4 regions of the Desulforamulus hydrothermalis Lam5 genome follow, and region 4 is predicted to be linked to each of the others. Evidence: riboswitches for the same ligand, from Rfam matches in the RefSeq annotation. Region 4 holds a riboswitch; each other region holds the start of a gene.
The links. Region 4 has a riboswitch for S-adenosylmethionine ahead of DESHY_RS00525 (Vitamin B12 dependent methionine synthase,activation region). Riboswitches for the same ligand answer to the same signal wherever they lie in the genome.

Region 1 (3,707 bases), on a different contig from region 4:
TGAAAATGCACCAGGTCATGCTGGCGGTGCAGGGAACGGTAAGTACGTTCGGTGTAGGTCAAGTTAAATCCTTACCTCCATGGCCCGTACCGGGCAAACCTTTAAACACTGCAGACAAACCACACATTTGTCACCGTTAAAATGAACCTCCATGGCCGGGCGCTCCAGATACAGGGCACCCGCCGGGCAGTGTACCGTGCAGGCGCCGCAAGCGGTACAGCGGTCATGGATACGCACCACTTCCTGGGTTAAAGGATGCACCGTGATGCCCTGATCCCTTAAATACCGGATGCCTTCTTCGTACCTCGGCCCATCCAAATCTAACACCATGGTTCCCTCCAGGTGAGGGTTAATCTGGGCCTTGACAATATTAACCACCAAATCGTAATCCTTAACCAAATGATAAATTATCGGCTGGTCAGAGGTGGTGGAAGTAAACCTTAAAACAATTTTATGCGGTGCCATACAAGCCGCTCCTTTCCTGATTACTTACTTACTTGCCAAAACTTTGCCCGTTAATCCGGCAGCCGGTCCGGGCAGCAACTGCACCGGTTCACCCAACAAGAAGTCACCCTTTTCTATCCACTGTTTTAAAATATGGGCAATTTCCCGGGCTTTAGCATAACTGGAAAGGGGCGCCGTAGGCACTTCTTTGCCCTGCACGGTAATTTTGCCCGATTTTAACCGGGCATAGCTGACCAGACCCAGGTTGCCCGCCAACCGGTTAGGATAACCCTCGCTGTAATCCACCACCGGAGCATGCAGTTCTTCGTCCGACAGGGCTGCAAACCGTAAAATTTCTTCATTGAGAATAGGAATCGGCACACCCAATCCCACCGTCAGAGTGGCACCATAACCCTGGAAGCTGGTACCCCTGAGCCACTGGGGTTTCATTTGCTTAAGATCTCCCAGCACTGCCAGGGTGCCGCCGGCAGAACCGACAATGTTGCCGCTGTCGTCTTTAAGCCAGCCGGGGAAGTGCTGGGTTCCGTTCCAAACCACATAACCAATGCCGCCGCCCAGGAAAATCCGAGTGCCGATACCAATGGTGGCAAAGTTGGGATCCTTCATCAACGGACTCAACTGCCCCGAGGTAGAGTAGTTGGCATTGCCCAGCCGGGGCTTCAAGGTCCCCATGTAGGTATAAATGGTCTTATCGCTTAAATTGACGGCACAGTTGTAATTTTGATAGGCATTACGGGGATTAAATAAAATAGCTTCATTGATGTCGTTAATGGTGATGCTGGTTTCTATCTCCCGGCGGGGATAACAATCTGTGCCGTAAGATAAAGCCTCCAGTTTAATCGGCTTGCCGGCCACCAGATCTTCAATCACATGCCCCCCGCCATAACGGAATGTACCGGGATAGTTGTTGTTGGCCGGATCATCTTCAGGCAGCTCGGTGGCCCCAATGTAAGCATCCACCGCCGCAATACCGGTATAGGCAGGCACACCGTTCAGCCAAACTTTGCTCATGCGAATACGGGGCGACGAATGCCCGAAGTTTAAAAAAGCCCCCGAGGAACACATGGGACCAAAGGTTCCCGTAGTCACCACGTCAACTTGAGCGGCTGTTTTGGCCAAACCCTGTTCCCGCACGCGGCCAATAACTTCTTCCGCCGTCAGTACCACTGCTTTACCGGCTTTGATGCGTTCGTTAATTTCTTTGTAGGTGCGTTCAACGCCCATGAGGTCCTCCTTCCGTGCTCTTTTGCCCCGACATAAACAAAACCCCTTCTTAACAGAAGAGGTTTTGATACTTGCTTAATCGCAGCACACCTCTTATCTGCCAGAAGAAAATCTTCTGCAGGAATTAGCACCTGTCCGGAATGCCGGATGGTTGCCGGGTTTCATTGGGCCAGTCCCTCCACCTCTCGGGATAAGAGCACAAAAATTATTTTATTTTTTGATTATTAAGTTTAACAACCCACCCTTAAATTTGTCAACCTAATTTTTTTCTACCCGGTATAACATTTCAATAACACCGGGGCCTTTATCTTCGTGAAGTTTAAAAAACTGTGCCAGCTTTGCCAGCTCCTGCTGATCCATAATAATGCGGTAGCCGGTAGGAAATTTGACCCAGAAAACCTCTTGATTTTTCATATCGGTTACTTCCAGGCCGTTGCTTTGCAAATACTGCACATGCTGCTGCACTAACAAGCTGCTGCACCTCCGAAAATATAATCTTAAATAAGGCCTTTGTCTATAATTAAGGCGGTGTTTTGCACCACCTTACTGTATAACCGGAAACTTTTTCTCAAAATCTAATCATGACAAGGAGGTGATATTATGACCTTGCAAAACGAAACCAGACCGGACCTGCTGGCAACCGGAGTCAGCAGTTGGCCGTACCGGCCGGAGGAACCTGCCGAGGATATAAATGCCGATTATATGTACGACCGGTACACTCACAGTTAGCACCGACCCTAAAATGTTTATACTCGAATTAGCGCCCCATGGCAAGGCAGGAAAAAGGTTTTAGTATTTTAGTCGCATGTCGTTAGGACTAAAGTCCCGTTTGTCCGCTGCCGCATTTGCCCAAATCACAAACCCGGCGGCCAACAGCCAATACTACTGTTGGCCGCCGGGTATTTTATACGGCAGCGAAAGGTTATGAAAACAATTTACTGACCGAAAGATCCTCATGAATACGAATAATAGCTTCGCCCAGCAAGGGCGCTACAGATAAGACCTTGATTTTATCAATCATTTTTTCCGGCGGCAGCGGTATGGTGTTGGTAATTACCACTTCTTTAATCACCGATTCTTCCAACCGTTGTATGGCCGGACCGGACAATACGGCGTGAGTGCAGCAAACATATATCTCTTTGGCTCCCCGCTCCATCAGGGCGGCGGCACCTTTCGTAATGGTGCCGGCAGTATCAATAATATCGTCAATCATGATTACCGTTTTACCTTTAATATTGCCGATAATATTAGTAACCTCAGCGACGTTGGGCTCCGGACGCCGTTTATCAATAATGGCTAACGGCGAGCCGATGCGTTCGGCCAGATCCCTGGCCCGGGTAACCCCACCGATGTCCGGCGACACCACCACCACATCTTCCTGCAAGTTTTGCTGGAAATATTCAGCCAAGATAGGCACCGCCGGCAGGTGATCCACCGGAATGTCAAAAAAACCCTGGATCTGTCCGGCATGTAAATCCATAGTAATAATCCGGCGGCAACCGCTGGCCGTCAGGATATTGGCCACCAGCTTGGCGGTAATGGGATCCCTGGCCCGGGTTTTCCGGTCCTGCCTGGCATACCCGTAATAGGGTATTACTGCTGTGATGCGGCGGGCAGAAGCCCGGCGCAAGGCATCTGCCATAATCAACAGCTCCATCAGGTGTTCATTGACCGGTGTGGAGGTTGGCTGAATAATAAAGGCATCCGAACCTCTGACGCTTTCCTCCACCTTGACCCGTATTTCCCCGTCGCTAAAACGGGTTACCTGGGATTTCCCCATGGCCACCCCTAGATACTGACAAATTTCCTTGGCCAATTCCGGATTAGCGTTACCGGCGAATATCTTTAAGCGTTTACTTCCGGAAGTCATTTATTTACCCCCAACATATAAATAATTGTGCGTTAAGCATGCCTGTAAGCGGGTGCCTGCATACTTACTTTCTTTTTTTCTTAACCCAATCCGCCAGATTGGTTTGCCGCTCTCTGGCCACCGCCAGGGCTTCGGCGGGTACATCTTT
Region 2 (3,707 bases), on a different contig from region 4:
TGCCTTTGCCCTGGTCCTGCACCGCCAGCACAACATCCGGGTCGTCCAGAAAGGTTTTAACGGTCAGGTTGCCGCCTTCCGGCATAGCTTCCAGACCGTTGTATACCAGATTGCAAATAAGTTTGCTGATTTCTTGCTCGTTCAGCCACAGCGGCGGGATGTTGCCCGGTTCAAACAGCACTTGGCTGCCCGACTGCCGGGCCTGGTGGGCAATGGCAGGCAACAGGTCAAACAAGAGGTCGTTGAGTTGAAGCAACCTGGTCTTAGAGGCTTTGGCAGGCGCCAGCAGCAGCACTTCGGAAATGACGGCGTTGGCCTGATCCAGTTCCCGCAGCATCACCTGCAGGTATTCGGCAAAACCGGGACAGGCTGCTTCTTTTTCCAGCACCTGCAGCAGCCCCCGCACGGCGGTCATGGGGTTGCGTATTTCGTGGGCAATGCCCGCCGCCATTTCCCCGGCCAGCTTAATTTTTACCGCCCGCATGATATTGCCGGCGTACTCCGGGTAGCGGGTTAAATCTTCCTTCAGCAAAAGACAACCGCCCTCACCTGCCTGGTTTTTCGCCATGCGCAGCGCCTCCTTATGCGTGGTCAGACCTTATTAGGCACTGTTTGCCACGCATACCATTTTTTGTATTATAACACAGGTGTGGGAAGAACCCTGCTGCATCATGTCGAAAGCAAATAAAAATTTACCCGTTAATTTGCTACCCGTCCCTTACGGGCATATTAAAAGGCGCTTCACCTCTGACAGTGAAGCGCCTCAGATTGCCGATAACCCTTTAACGGTTTATGCTTGCCTTTGTCTATTTGAGACCGGCTTCTGCCCGCAGGAGGGCGGCTTTGTCGGTGCGCTCCCAGGGCAGGTCCAAATCAGGGCGGCCAAAGTGGCCGTAGGCTGCGGTTTGTTTGTAAATGGGCCGGCGCAGGTCCAGGGTTTTGATAATGCCGGCGGGGCGCAGGTCGAAGTGGCGGTTGATGAGCCGGATAATTACATCGTCACTGACTGTTCCGGTGCCGAAGGTTTGTACCCGTACGGATACCGGGCGGGCTACCCCGATGGCATAAGCCACCTGCACTTCGCAGCGTTTGGCCAGGCCGGCGGCCACAATGTTTTTCGCCACATAGCGGGCTGCATAGCTGGCGGAACGGTCTACCTTGGTGGGGTCTTTGCCCGAGAAGGCGCCGCCGCCGTGGCGGGCCCGGCCGCCGTAGGTATCGACAATAATTTTACGGCCGGTGAGCCCGGCATCCCCATGGGGGCCGCCAATCACAAAACGGCCGGTGGGGTTAATGAAGAAGCGGGTCTGGTTGTCTACCAGCTCCGGCGGCAACACATAACGGGCCACCTTTTCAATCATATCCTGGCGAATAACAGCCAGCTCTGCTTCCGGGTGGTGCTGGGTGGAAATAACCACTGTGTCAATGCGGGCCGGCCGGTCGCCGTCGTATTCCACCGTCACCTGGGTTTTGCCGTCCGGCCGCAGGTAGTCTACCAGGCCGGTTTTGCGCACTTCCGCCAAGCGGCGGGCCATTTGGTGGGCCAGGGAGATGGGCAGGGGCATCAGTTCGGGTGTTTCGTCGGTGGCGAAACCAAACATCATTCCCTGGTCGCCGGCGCCGATGGCTTCGATTTCTTCCTCGGTCATCTCGCCGGTTTTTGCCTCCAGGGCCTTGTCCACACCCATGGCAATATCGGGGGATTGTTCGTCAATGGCGGTGAGAACGGCGCAGGTGTCACCGTCAAAGCCGTATTTGGCCCTGGTGTAACCGATTTCCAACACGGTTTCCCGGGCCACTTTGGGAATATCAACATAGCACTTGCAGGAAATTTCCCCGCCCACCAGCACCAGACCGGTGGTCACAAAGGTTTCGCAAGCAACCCTGGCCATGGGGTCTTTGGCCAGGATGGCATCCAATATGGCATCGGAAATTTGATCCGCCACTTTATCAGGGTGGCCTTCAGTTACGGATTCTGAAGTAAAAAGTTTTCTGCTCAAAGGCATTCCCTCCCTCTATTAACTTTTCCGCTATCATCAAGAAATAAACCTCTCCGGCAGGAGAGGTTACTTTTCCCAGCATTTTCTCACCTTGACCTCATCTGTCAGGAAGCAGCTTCCTGCAGGATTTGGCACCTTCCGTGAGGTTGCCGGGTTTCATCGGGCCAGTCCCTCCACCTCTCTTGATGAGCACAGAAATATCAGCAAAATGCCAGATTTATTTTAGCAAAGCAGGTACTTTGTGTCAAACAAATTTATTTTACTTCATAATAGGAACGATCCATGGGTTCCAGCTCCACCAGGACGGTATCCAGGCCGAACTTTTTCACCAGTTCCCAGGGAATCACCATATCTTTGCCCGACCGCACCAGGCCGAAATAGCGGCGGGGGGCCTGCAGCACCAGGGCCACCACCCGTCCGGTGGCCGGATCAATGTGCAGATCCTTCACCGGCCCCAGTTTGGCGCCGTCGCTGAGGTTGACAATATCCTTGACTGCCAGTTGGGTTGCTTTTAACATGGCACGCACCTCCCCTATGCCATGTTATGCGCCGGGGTCAGTTTTGGTGCGCCGGCCCCGCAGGCGGGCCAGCCATTTGCCGCCGTACCGGGCCGCCAGGGTGGCTTCTTCCATTTTCAGCAGGAACACCGCCGCCACAAAAACCAGCAAACCGGTGCCGATGGCCGCCCCCACCTGCAGCGCCAGCCCCAGGGTGCCGTGGGCCGCCGCCAACCCCGCCGCCCCGGCCTGCACCGACCAGGCCGCGGCCGCCATGGCAGCAGTGGCCAGGGCAGTTTGCCCGGCAAATTTAGCCAGACCGGCATTGAGCAAACCGGGTAGGCGCCGGTTGAGGAACCAGGCCAGCATGGCGGTGTTGGCCAGGGAAGCAAGGGAGTTGGCCAGGGCCAGGCCGCCGTGCTTTAAGGGGCCGATGAGCAGCAGGCTGAAGGCCAGGTTGATGGCCACCGTAACCGCCATCAGTTTCACCGGCGTCCGGGTATCCTGCTGGGCATAAAAGGCCCGGGTAAGAATAATGTTGGCCGCCTGTCCCACCAGGCCGACAGCATACATGGAGAGAGCAAAGGCGGTCATCGCCGTGGCCCGGGGGGTAAATTGGCCGTGCTCAAACAGCAGCTTGATGACAGGGGTGGCTAGCACCATCAGCCCGATGCCCGCCGGCAGGGAAAATAAAATAACCATCCGGCCGGCCCGCACCACTGTATCCGCCAGTTCCTGCCTTTGCCCCCGGGCGGCCAGGGTGGTGATGGCAGGGTAAAAGGCGGTGCCCACCGCCAGCACAAAAAAAGTAATAGGCATCAGGATAATCCGGTTGGCATAGTTGAGGGCGGAAATACTGCCCTCCGCCAGGCCGGAGGCCAGGATGCGGTCGATAATCAGATAAATCTGGTTGAGCGAGGTGCCAATGGCCACCGGCAGCACCAGGTGCAGCACCTGGCGTACGCCGGGATGCCGCAGGTCGATGCTGAACCGGAAGCGGAAGCCCACCTGGCGCAGTTTGGGAAGCTGCATCAGGGCGGCCAGCACAAACCCCAGCACCGTCCCGGCGGCCAGGCCGTCGATGCCGTAGACGCTGCCCAGGGTCAGGGCCGCCGCAATAATGGTAAGATTGGTGACACTGACACTGAGGGCCGGGATGCCAAATACCTGGTTGGCGTTTAACAGCCCCTGAAATACGGTGGACAAACCG
Region 3 (3,707 bases), on a different contig from region 4:
CAGGCAACCCTGATGTCAATGGTAACAAAGGGTGTAATTACAGGTACCCTACCCTGGGAGTTTGTTATTATGGGGTTGATTGTGGGAATTGCCATTTATGCCATGGGCCTGCCGGTACTTCCCTTTGCCCTGGGATTTTACCTGCCTCTCCATTTAAGTATGGGCATTCTGGTGGGTGGCGTAGTGCGCATCCTAATTGAAAAAGGCCTGGGCGCCAATGAACTGAAGGACAAGGTGGAGCGTGGCGTTCTTATTTCTTCCGGGCTGATTGCCGGGGACGCCCTGGTTGGCATTGTCATCGCCTTTTTCGCCTACATTGAATACAACATTGCTTTCTTAAAAGGAACCGCTCTGGCTGCCAATAACTGGTTTGCTTTAATCATGTTCCTGCTGGTGGCCTGGTTTACTTACTGGTATACCAACCGGCAAGACGTAAGAAAGGATATTAAAGTTTAAGCGGCCCGCAGCGGGCCGCTTATATATTACAGCAAACGGCTGTCCTTCAAGATTTGATAAATATCCTGTTCCGCCGGCGCCGCCGGGCAGTTGGCCAGGTTTTTGGCTGACAAAGTTTTGGTGGCAAATTTAGCCGCCTCTTCTGCCGTTAATCTGAAATCAACCGGCGCCAACATCTTATTTAAAAACTCTCCCACCTGCGATAAATTGCTGCATCCCAAGGCTTTAACCACCTGCTGCACACGTTCCGGGGCTGCCTGGGCCATAAACTCCAAAGAGGCTTTCATAATGACACCGTTGGCTAAGCCGTGGGGCAAACCTTTAAAATAAGTTAACGGATAGCCCAGGGCATGGATCACCCCGGTAGCAGTTTGGGCAATAACCAAACCGGCCAGCAGGGAAGCATACAACAGTTCTTCCCGCTCTGCCAGCGAAAGATCAGCCGGTTTGCAGCGGGTTAACACCCTGCCCAGGATGGCAATACTCTCCAACGCCAGCAGGTCGGTAAGGGGCGTGGCACGCCGGTTAATAAAACCTTCCACGCTGTGAGACAAAGCATCCACCGCTGTGTTAACCGTAATCTCCCAAGGTAAATTCAACATATAGCGGGCATCCAAAAAAGCCAGCACCGGAAATAATTTTTCACCGGCAATGGACATTTTGGTTTCTGCCCATTCCACCGTAAGAATTGCATAAGGGGTTACTTCACTGCCGGTACCGGCAGTGGTAGGTACCGCCACCACCGGGAGCGGCTCATTGGTCCACTGCCTGGCCATTAATTCCTGCCGGCTAACCTGATTGACCGCCAACACCGCCACAGCCTTGGCGGCATCCAGGGGGCTGCCGCCACCGATCCCGATAATAAAATCTGCCCCCATCTCCCGGGCCCTTTGCCCGCCCCGGTACACCGTAGCTAAACCGGGGTTTTGCTCAACTTCTTGAAAAACTTCCGCCTGGATGCCTTGCCGGTTGAGAGCAGCCAGCATATCAGCCAGGGAACCGTTTCTTTGTGACGAGCTGCCGCCTGTTACAATTAAGGCTTTTTTCCCCAGGGGTGCCAGCTCACCGCTGTATTTGTCAATGCACTGCTGCCCGAAAAAAATCCTGGTGGGGCAACGGAAATTAAACTGCATCATAAACCCTCCCCGTATTTGGTTGCTGTTCTTACCATATTTTATCTCTGATGGTGGTAAATATTAAGAGCTTATGATAAAAATGTCTAAAATTTTGATTGACAAACTGACACTTCTGCCTTAGAATTTACATTGTTTAATTAAACAATAAATATATCCTTCTTATCCAGAGCGGCTGAGGGACTGGCCCTATGAAGCCCGGCAACCTTCTTGGTTATCCGAGAAAGGTGCTAATTCCTGCAGAAGATTTTCTTTCTTCTGAAAGATAAGAAGAGGGCGTAGATGTTATGGCCTCTTCTGGTCTGTCAGAAGAGGCCTTAATTTTTCAAGGAAGGTTGATGCCGGTGATTCAAATTCAAGATTTGACAAAAATTTATCGGTCTGCTGCCGGTGCGGTTACTGCCCTGGATCACGTTAACCTGCGGGTGCGCAAAGGGGAAATTTACGGCATTATTGGCTACAGCGGCGCGGGTAAAAGTACCCTCATCCGTTGTGTAAATATGCTGGAACAACCTACCTCCGGCAGTATCAAGGTAAACGGTCAGGAAATAACTTCTCTTAACGAAACTCAATTAAGGGTAGCCCGCCGCAAAATCGGTATGATATTTCAGCATTTTAATTTGTTATCATCCCGGACAGTATTTGAGAATGTGGCCTTTCCCTTGGAGATCAGCGGTGTGCCGAAAGCCCAGATCAAAGAAAAGGTAACCAAACTGTTGGGTCTGGTGGGCCTGTCGGATAAGGCCGGCGCATACCCCTCGCAGCTTTCCGGGGGGCAGAAACAAAGGGTGGGCATTGCCCGGGCACTGGCCAACGATCCCATCGTTTTATTATGTGACGAAGCCACTTCGGCCCTGGACCCTGCCACCACAGATTCAATTCTGGCCCTGTTAAAAGACATTAACCGCCGGCTGGACCTCACCATTTTAATGATTACTCACGAAATGAAAGTGATCTCGGAAATTTGTGACTCGGTGGCAGTGCTGGAACAGGGAAAAGTTATTGAGGAAGGGCTGGTTATTGACGTCTTTACGCAGCCTCAACACCCGACCACCCGCCGTTTTGTGCAAACCATTATTCAAACCGATATTCCCGAACATATTAAGAAACCGCTGCTGCAAAGGGGGCGGGGACAAATCATCCGGGTATCTTTTATCGGGGATGCCGCTGCCGAACCGGTGATATCCACACTGGTGAAAAAATTTGCTGTAGACATTAATATTCTCTACGGCAACATAAATCAAATCCAGGATACCCCCTTTGGCATGTTAATAATAGAATGTCTGGGGTCCCAGGATAACTGTCGCTTAGCTTTGCAACACTTGCGCCGGCAGGGTTTAAGAATCGAGGTGTTAAAAAATGTTGAATGATTTGTTTGTCCACTTATCCGGTATTTCGCCTGAGCTAATTAAGGCCACCTGGGAAACCCTGTATATGACGGTGGTGGCGGTTATTTTTGCGTCGCTGCTGGGTATTCCCATGGGCATTATTCTGGTAATCACCGACCAGGGCCACATTAAAGAAAACCTGGTGGTCAACCGGATACTGGGAACGGTTATCAATATTTTTCGTTCATATCCCTTTATTATCCTGCTGCTGGCCCTGGTTCCCTTTACCAGGCTGCTGGTGGGTACCACCATCGGTACAACGGCAGCCATTGTCCCCTTAACGGTGGCAGCCGCCCCCTTTGTGGCCAGAATGGTGGAAAGTTCCTTGAAAGAAATAAACAAAGGGGTTATTGAGGCTGCTCTGGCTATGGGTGCCACCACCTGGCAAATTATATGGAAAGTATTGCTGCCTGAGGCTTTGCCCGGCATTATCCTGGGCACTACCATCACCACTATTGCGGTAATAGGCTACTCAGCCATGGCCGGCGTGGTGGGCGGCGGCGGATTGGGTGATCTGGCGGTAAGGTACGGTTACATGCGATTTGATTCGGTAGTAATGGTAACCACAGTCATCGTTTTAGTAATTCTTGTACAGGTTATTCAATCTTTGGGCAATTTACTTGCCAATAAATTCAATAAAAATTAAAGGAGGAAAAGAACATGAAGAAAAAACTGGTATTTATTGTGGCCTGTCTGAGCAGCCTGGTACTGCTGCTAACCGGCTGCGGCG
Region 4 (3,707 bases):
CCCCTTCGTCCAGGGTAAGGCCAATAAGGGCCGCCCCGTATCGTTTAGCCAGGGGCAAAATGGTTTGCAGGCTTTTTTCTTCTCCGTTAATCGAGTTTATAATGGCCTTACCATGATATATTTTGAGAGCCTTTTCAATAACCGCCGGATCAGTGCTGTCAATACACAAGGGAGCATCCACCAGCACCTGAACCGCCTGGACAGCCCGTTCCATAGCGGCCACCTGGTCTACCCCCCCGACCCCCACGTTGACATCCAGTATGGCAGCGCCCGCGGCCACCTGGGCCAGGGCATCCCGGCGGGTAATTTCGGTCTTGCCCTCTCTTATTTCTGCCTGCAGAGCCTTTTTGCCGGTGGGGTTAAGGCGTTCCCCTACGGCCACCGGCATAGCCTGCGGGTGAACAGTTACGGTCTTAACCCGGCTGGCCACCCGCAAACCAAAATCCCTGTTGCGCTCCTTGAGGGGCAACCCCTTAACGCTTTGCTGAATGGCTTTAATGTGTTCCGGGGTAGTACCGCAGCACCCCCCCAGCAGGGAGGCGCCAAAAGCCACAAACCGGGCTGCAAACTCAGCCATCGTAGCCGGCGTTTCCCGGAAAACCGTGCGGCCTTCCACCATTTCCGGCATGCCGGCATTGGGTGAAACTAACACCGGCAGGTTAGTGCTTTGGGTAAGCTGCTGCACTACCGGCACCAGTTCCCGGGGACCCACCGAACAATTGACGCCAATGGCCGCTACTCCAAGCCTCTCCACCACTACCGCCGCTGTTTCCGGGTCAGTACCCGTAAAGGTACGGCCGGTTTCGTCGAAGGTAAAACTGGCCACCACCGGCACCGGACCGGCATCTGCCGCAGCAATCAGGGCCGCCCGCATCTCGCCTATATCACCGAAGGTTTCAAAAAGAATTAAATCCACCCCTGCCTCTACCAGGGCCCGGCACTGTTCATAAAACTGCTCATAGGCCTCATCAAAAGTCATGGTGCCCAGAGGCTGCAAGAATTTGCCCAGGGGGCCCACCGAACCCGCCACCATCGCTCCGTAAGGCCGGGCAGCTTCCTTGGCTAAACTTACCGCGGCCAAGTTGATCTCCCGCACCAGGTGGTCCAGGCCGTAATCTGCCAGTTTCAACCTGATGGCACCAAATGTATTGGTGGTGATAATATCGGCACCGGCAGCCAAATATAATTTATGAACCTCTTGCACCGAGGCCGGACGGCTAAGATTCCATTCCTCCGGACACCACCCGGCCGGCAACCCCAGTTGCTGCAGCAGGGTACCCATTGCGCCGTCAACCACCAAGATTTCTCTTTTAATTCTTTCCCTAAAAGACAAGTTCGCTCTCTCCTTCTGCATTGGCTTGCCGCATGCGACAATTTGTCATCTGACAGGACTGACATTTTACCTGTTTTTGAGTTGGCCGGGGGCACCACCCCACCATAAAACAAAGGGACTTTGCCGGCTGCATTTGATAATATTCATTGCAGGCAACAGCAATTTGTTCTGCCCCTGACATTTGCAAAAACAAGGGCAGGCAATCCATTGGCAGGCCCCGGTAGCCCGGACCAAGCCGGGGGGCAGGAAATAAACCCTTACTTCTTTGCCGGCCGGCCAACAGTCTGACCACTCGCCGGGCAGCTTCCTCCACGGCGGCCGTTCCTACAGCATCCAACAGAACGGCATCCGCCGCCAGGCCCTGGCTAAACAAGCCGGTCACTTCTTTCTCGATAGTTTCTCCCACCGTTACAGTTACCACGCTGGCCGTGCTACAATTTTCAAGATAAGAGCCTGGCCAGGGCAGGTTAAATGAAGCTTCCCGGCGATACAGGGTGGCACCGTCCGGCGCCAGCTGCATGTGAGCGGCTACCGCAGCCGGCTGCATTAAGCATTTGCCCAGGTTAATCATCTCCTGCACCCGGGCCAGCCAGCGCGGCTCAACAGGTTGTTTGTTCCCCACTCCCAGGCAGGCCGCCACCTGCTGCGGTTGTAGGTCTAAAGGTATGTGAGGCAACAGCATAATAACCTCCGGCAAGGAAAACAAAAACGCCCAATAAGGGCGTAAGGTGTTAAAAATAACTCCATGGCGCACCTTATCTCTCAGGAACTAATCCTGCAGGAGTTGGCACCGCCGCCAGAAATAGGCCGGTTGCCGGGCTTCATTGGGCCAGTCCCTCCACCACTCTTGATAAGACTTTTAATATTTTTTATTTAATGGTAATTTACATGAAAGTATTTCTTTCGTCAAGAGTTTCCTTGCAGCAAGCAGCCGCTGACTCACCTGCCACATAGCCGGTGCTGAAAGCCACCTGCATATTATAGCCGCCCGTATGGGCATCCACGTCCAATACCTCGCCGGCCAAAAACAAACCTTTAATAAGACGGGAACCCATGGTTCGCGGGTCAATTTCTTTAATATTGATGCCGCCGCCTGTTACGGTTGCCTCGGCCAGGGGGCGGGTGCCGGTAATCTGCAGCGGCAACTTTTTCACTAAGGCCAGAAGCCTTTGGCAGGCGCCTTTGTCAACCTGTCCCCAGGTGGCGTCCGGGCTGATATCGGCCAGCTTGACCAGTACCCTGGCCAAACGTTCCGGCAGCCAGTCGGCCAGCAGATTTTTTAAAGAGCGCCGGTCGCCTTCTTGCACCCTTTGCAGCAGGCGCTTGGCCAGCAGATCCGGAGATTGGTCAGGTAAAATATCCATTTCCCCTTTGAGCATCACACCCGGCTGCCGCTGCTGCGCCAGTGCTACGGCCCGCCCCAGCCGCAAGGCGGCGGGACCGGACAAACCCCAGTGGGTAAAAATAACATCTCCCTGTTCGGCAGCCATTACTTTTCCCCCACTATTGTATAAGACTATCTTCACACCGGACAAACTAACGCCCTGTACCTGTCGTTCGGTAATCCAGGCGTCGTTGCAGGTAACAGCCACCGCAGCCGGAAACAGTTCGGTAATGTTGTGTCCCCACCGGCGGGCCATGGCATATCCTTCACCGGTACTGCCGGTATGCGGGTAAGACATGCCGCCGGTGGCCAGCACCACCGCTCCCGCCCGAAAGGTGTGAGAGCCCGCTTGTACGCCCAGGCAACGCCGGTCTTTGACTAACAGACCGTCCACTTGGCTTTTGTACCGCACGGTTACCCCCTGCTGCCGTAAATACTGCTCCAAGGCCTGCACCACCTGACCGGCCCGGTCACTGACCGGAAACACCCGGCCCTGGTCTTCCACCTTGGTGGGAACACCCAACTTTAGCAAAAAATGCCGCAAATCCTGGGGGTAAACCGGTGTAAAGCACTGTAAACAAATTTCCCGTTACCCGGAATATTGGCTATGACGGTCTGGATATCCGTGTCATTGGTTAGGTTGCAGCGGCCGCCGCCGGTAATTAACATTTTCTCGTATAACTTCGTATAATGTATGCTATACGAAGTTATTACGATAAGACTATCTTCACACCGGACAAACTAACGCCCTGTACCTGTCGTTCGGTAATCCAGGCGTCGTTGCAGGTAACAGCCACCGCAGCCGGAAACAGTTCGGTAATGTTGTGTCCCCACCGGCGGGCCATGGCATATCCTTCACCGGTACTGCCGGTATGCGGGTAAGACATGCCGCCGGTGGCCAGCACCACCGCTCCCGCCCGAAAGGTGTGAGAGCCCGCTTGTACGCCCAGGCAACGCCGGTCTTTGACTAACAGACCGTCCACTTGGCTT

Region 1: it holds a riboswitch for S-adenosylmethionine, as region 4 does, so the genes downstream of both, DESHY_RS08965 (homocysteine biosynthesis protein) here and DESHY_RS00525 (Vitamin B12 dependent methionine synthase,activation region) in region 4, are expected to answer to the same signal.
Region 2: it holds a riboswitch for S-adenosylmethionine, as region 4 does, so the genes downstream of both, metK (methionine adenosyltransferase) here and DESHY_RS00525 (Vitamin B12 dependent methionine synthase,activation region) in region 4, are expected to answer to the same signal.
Region 3: it holds a riboswitch for S-adenosylmethionine, as region 4 does, so the genes downstream of both, DESHY_RS05510 (methionine ABC transporter ATP-binding protein) here and DESHY_RS00525 (Vitamin B12 dependent methionine synthase,activation region) in region 4, are expected to answer to the same signal.

What each region holds. Positions count from the first base shown of each region.
Region 1 covers NZ_CAOS01000011.1:154,452-158,158, reverse strand. The annotation lists gene DESHY_RS08975 (UPF0280 family protein) at 1-62, opposite strand, end outside; gene DESHY_RS08970 (NIL domain-containing protein) at 64-465, opposite strand; gene DESHY_RS08965 (homocysteine biosynthesis protein) at 490-1,689, opposite strand; SAM riboswitch class I at 1,780-1,886, opposite strand; gene DESHY_RS08960 (hypothetical protein) at 1,948-2,154, opposite strand; gene DESHY_RS14740 (hypothetical protein) at 2,290-2,418, shown strand; gene DESHY_RS08955 (ribose-phosphate diphosphokinase) at 2,612-3,559, opposite strand; gene glmU (bifunctional UDP-N-acetylglucosamine diphosphorylase/glucosamine-1-phosphate N-acetyltransferase GlmU) at 3,624-3,707, opposite strand, start outside.
Region 2 covers NZ_CAOS01000003.1:596,332-600,038, forward strand. The annotation lists gene DESHY_RS03805 (ATP-binding protein) at 1-568, opposite strand, end outside; gene metK (methionine adenosyltransferase) at 807-2,000, opposite strand; SAM riboswitch class I at 2,095-2,192, opposite strand; gene DESHY_RS03815 (YlmC/YmxH family sporulation protein) at 2,255-2,518, opposite strand; gene murJ (murein biosynthesis integral membrane protein MurJ) at 2,543-3,707, opposite strand, start outside.
Region 3 covers NZ_CAOS01000008.1:57,739-61,445, forward strand. The annotation lists gene DESHY_RS05500 (OPT family oligopeptide transporter) at 1-456, shown strand, start outside; gene DESHY_RS05505 (iron-containing alcohol dehydrogenase family protein) at 483-1,589, opposite strand; SAM riboswitch class I at 1,749-1,861, shown strand; gene DESHY_RS05510 (methionine ABC transporter ATP-binding protein) at 1,934-2,959, shown strand; gene DESHY_RS05515 (methionine ABC transporter permease) at 2,949-3,623, shown strand; gene DESHY_RS05520 (MetQ/NlpA family ABC transporter substrate-binding protein) at 3,638-3,707, shown strand, end outside.
Region 4 covers NZ_CAOS01000001.1:90,743-94,449, reverse strand. The annotation lists gene DESHY_RS00530 (homocysteine S-methyltransferase family protein) at 1-1,333, opposite strand, end outside; gene DESHY_RS00525 (Vitamin B12 dependent methionine synthase,activation region) at 1,323-2,015, opposite strand; SAM riboswitch class I at 2,086-2,190, opposite strand; gene DESHY_RS00520 (BaiN/RdsA family NAD(P)/FAD-dependent oxidoreductase) at 2,218-3,249, opposite strand; gene DESHY_RS00515 (aminoacetone oxidase family FAD-binding enzyme) at 3,428-3,707, opposite strand, start outside.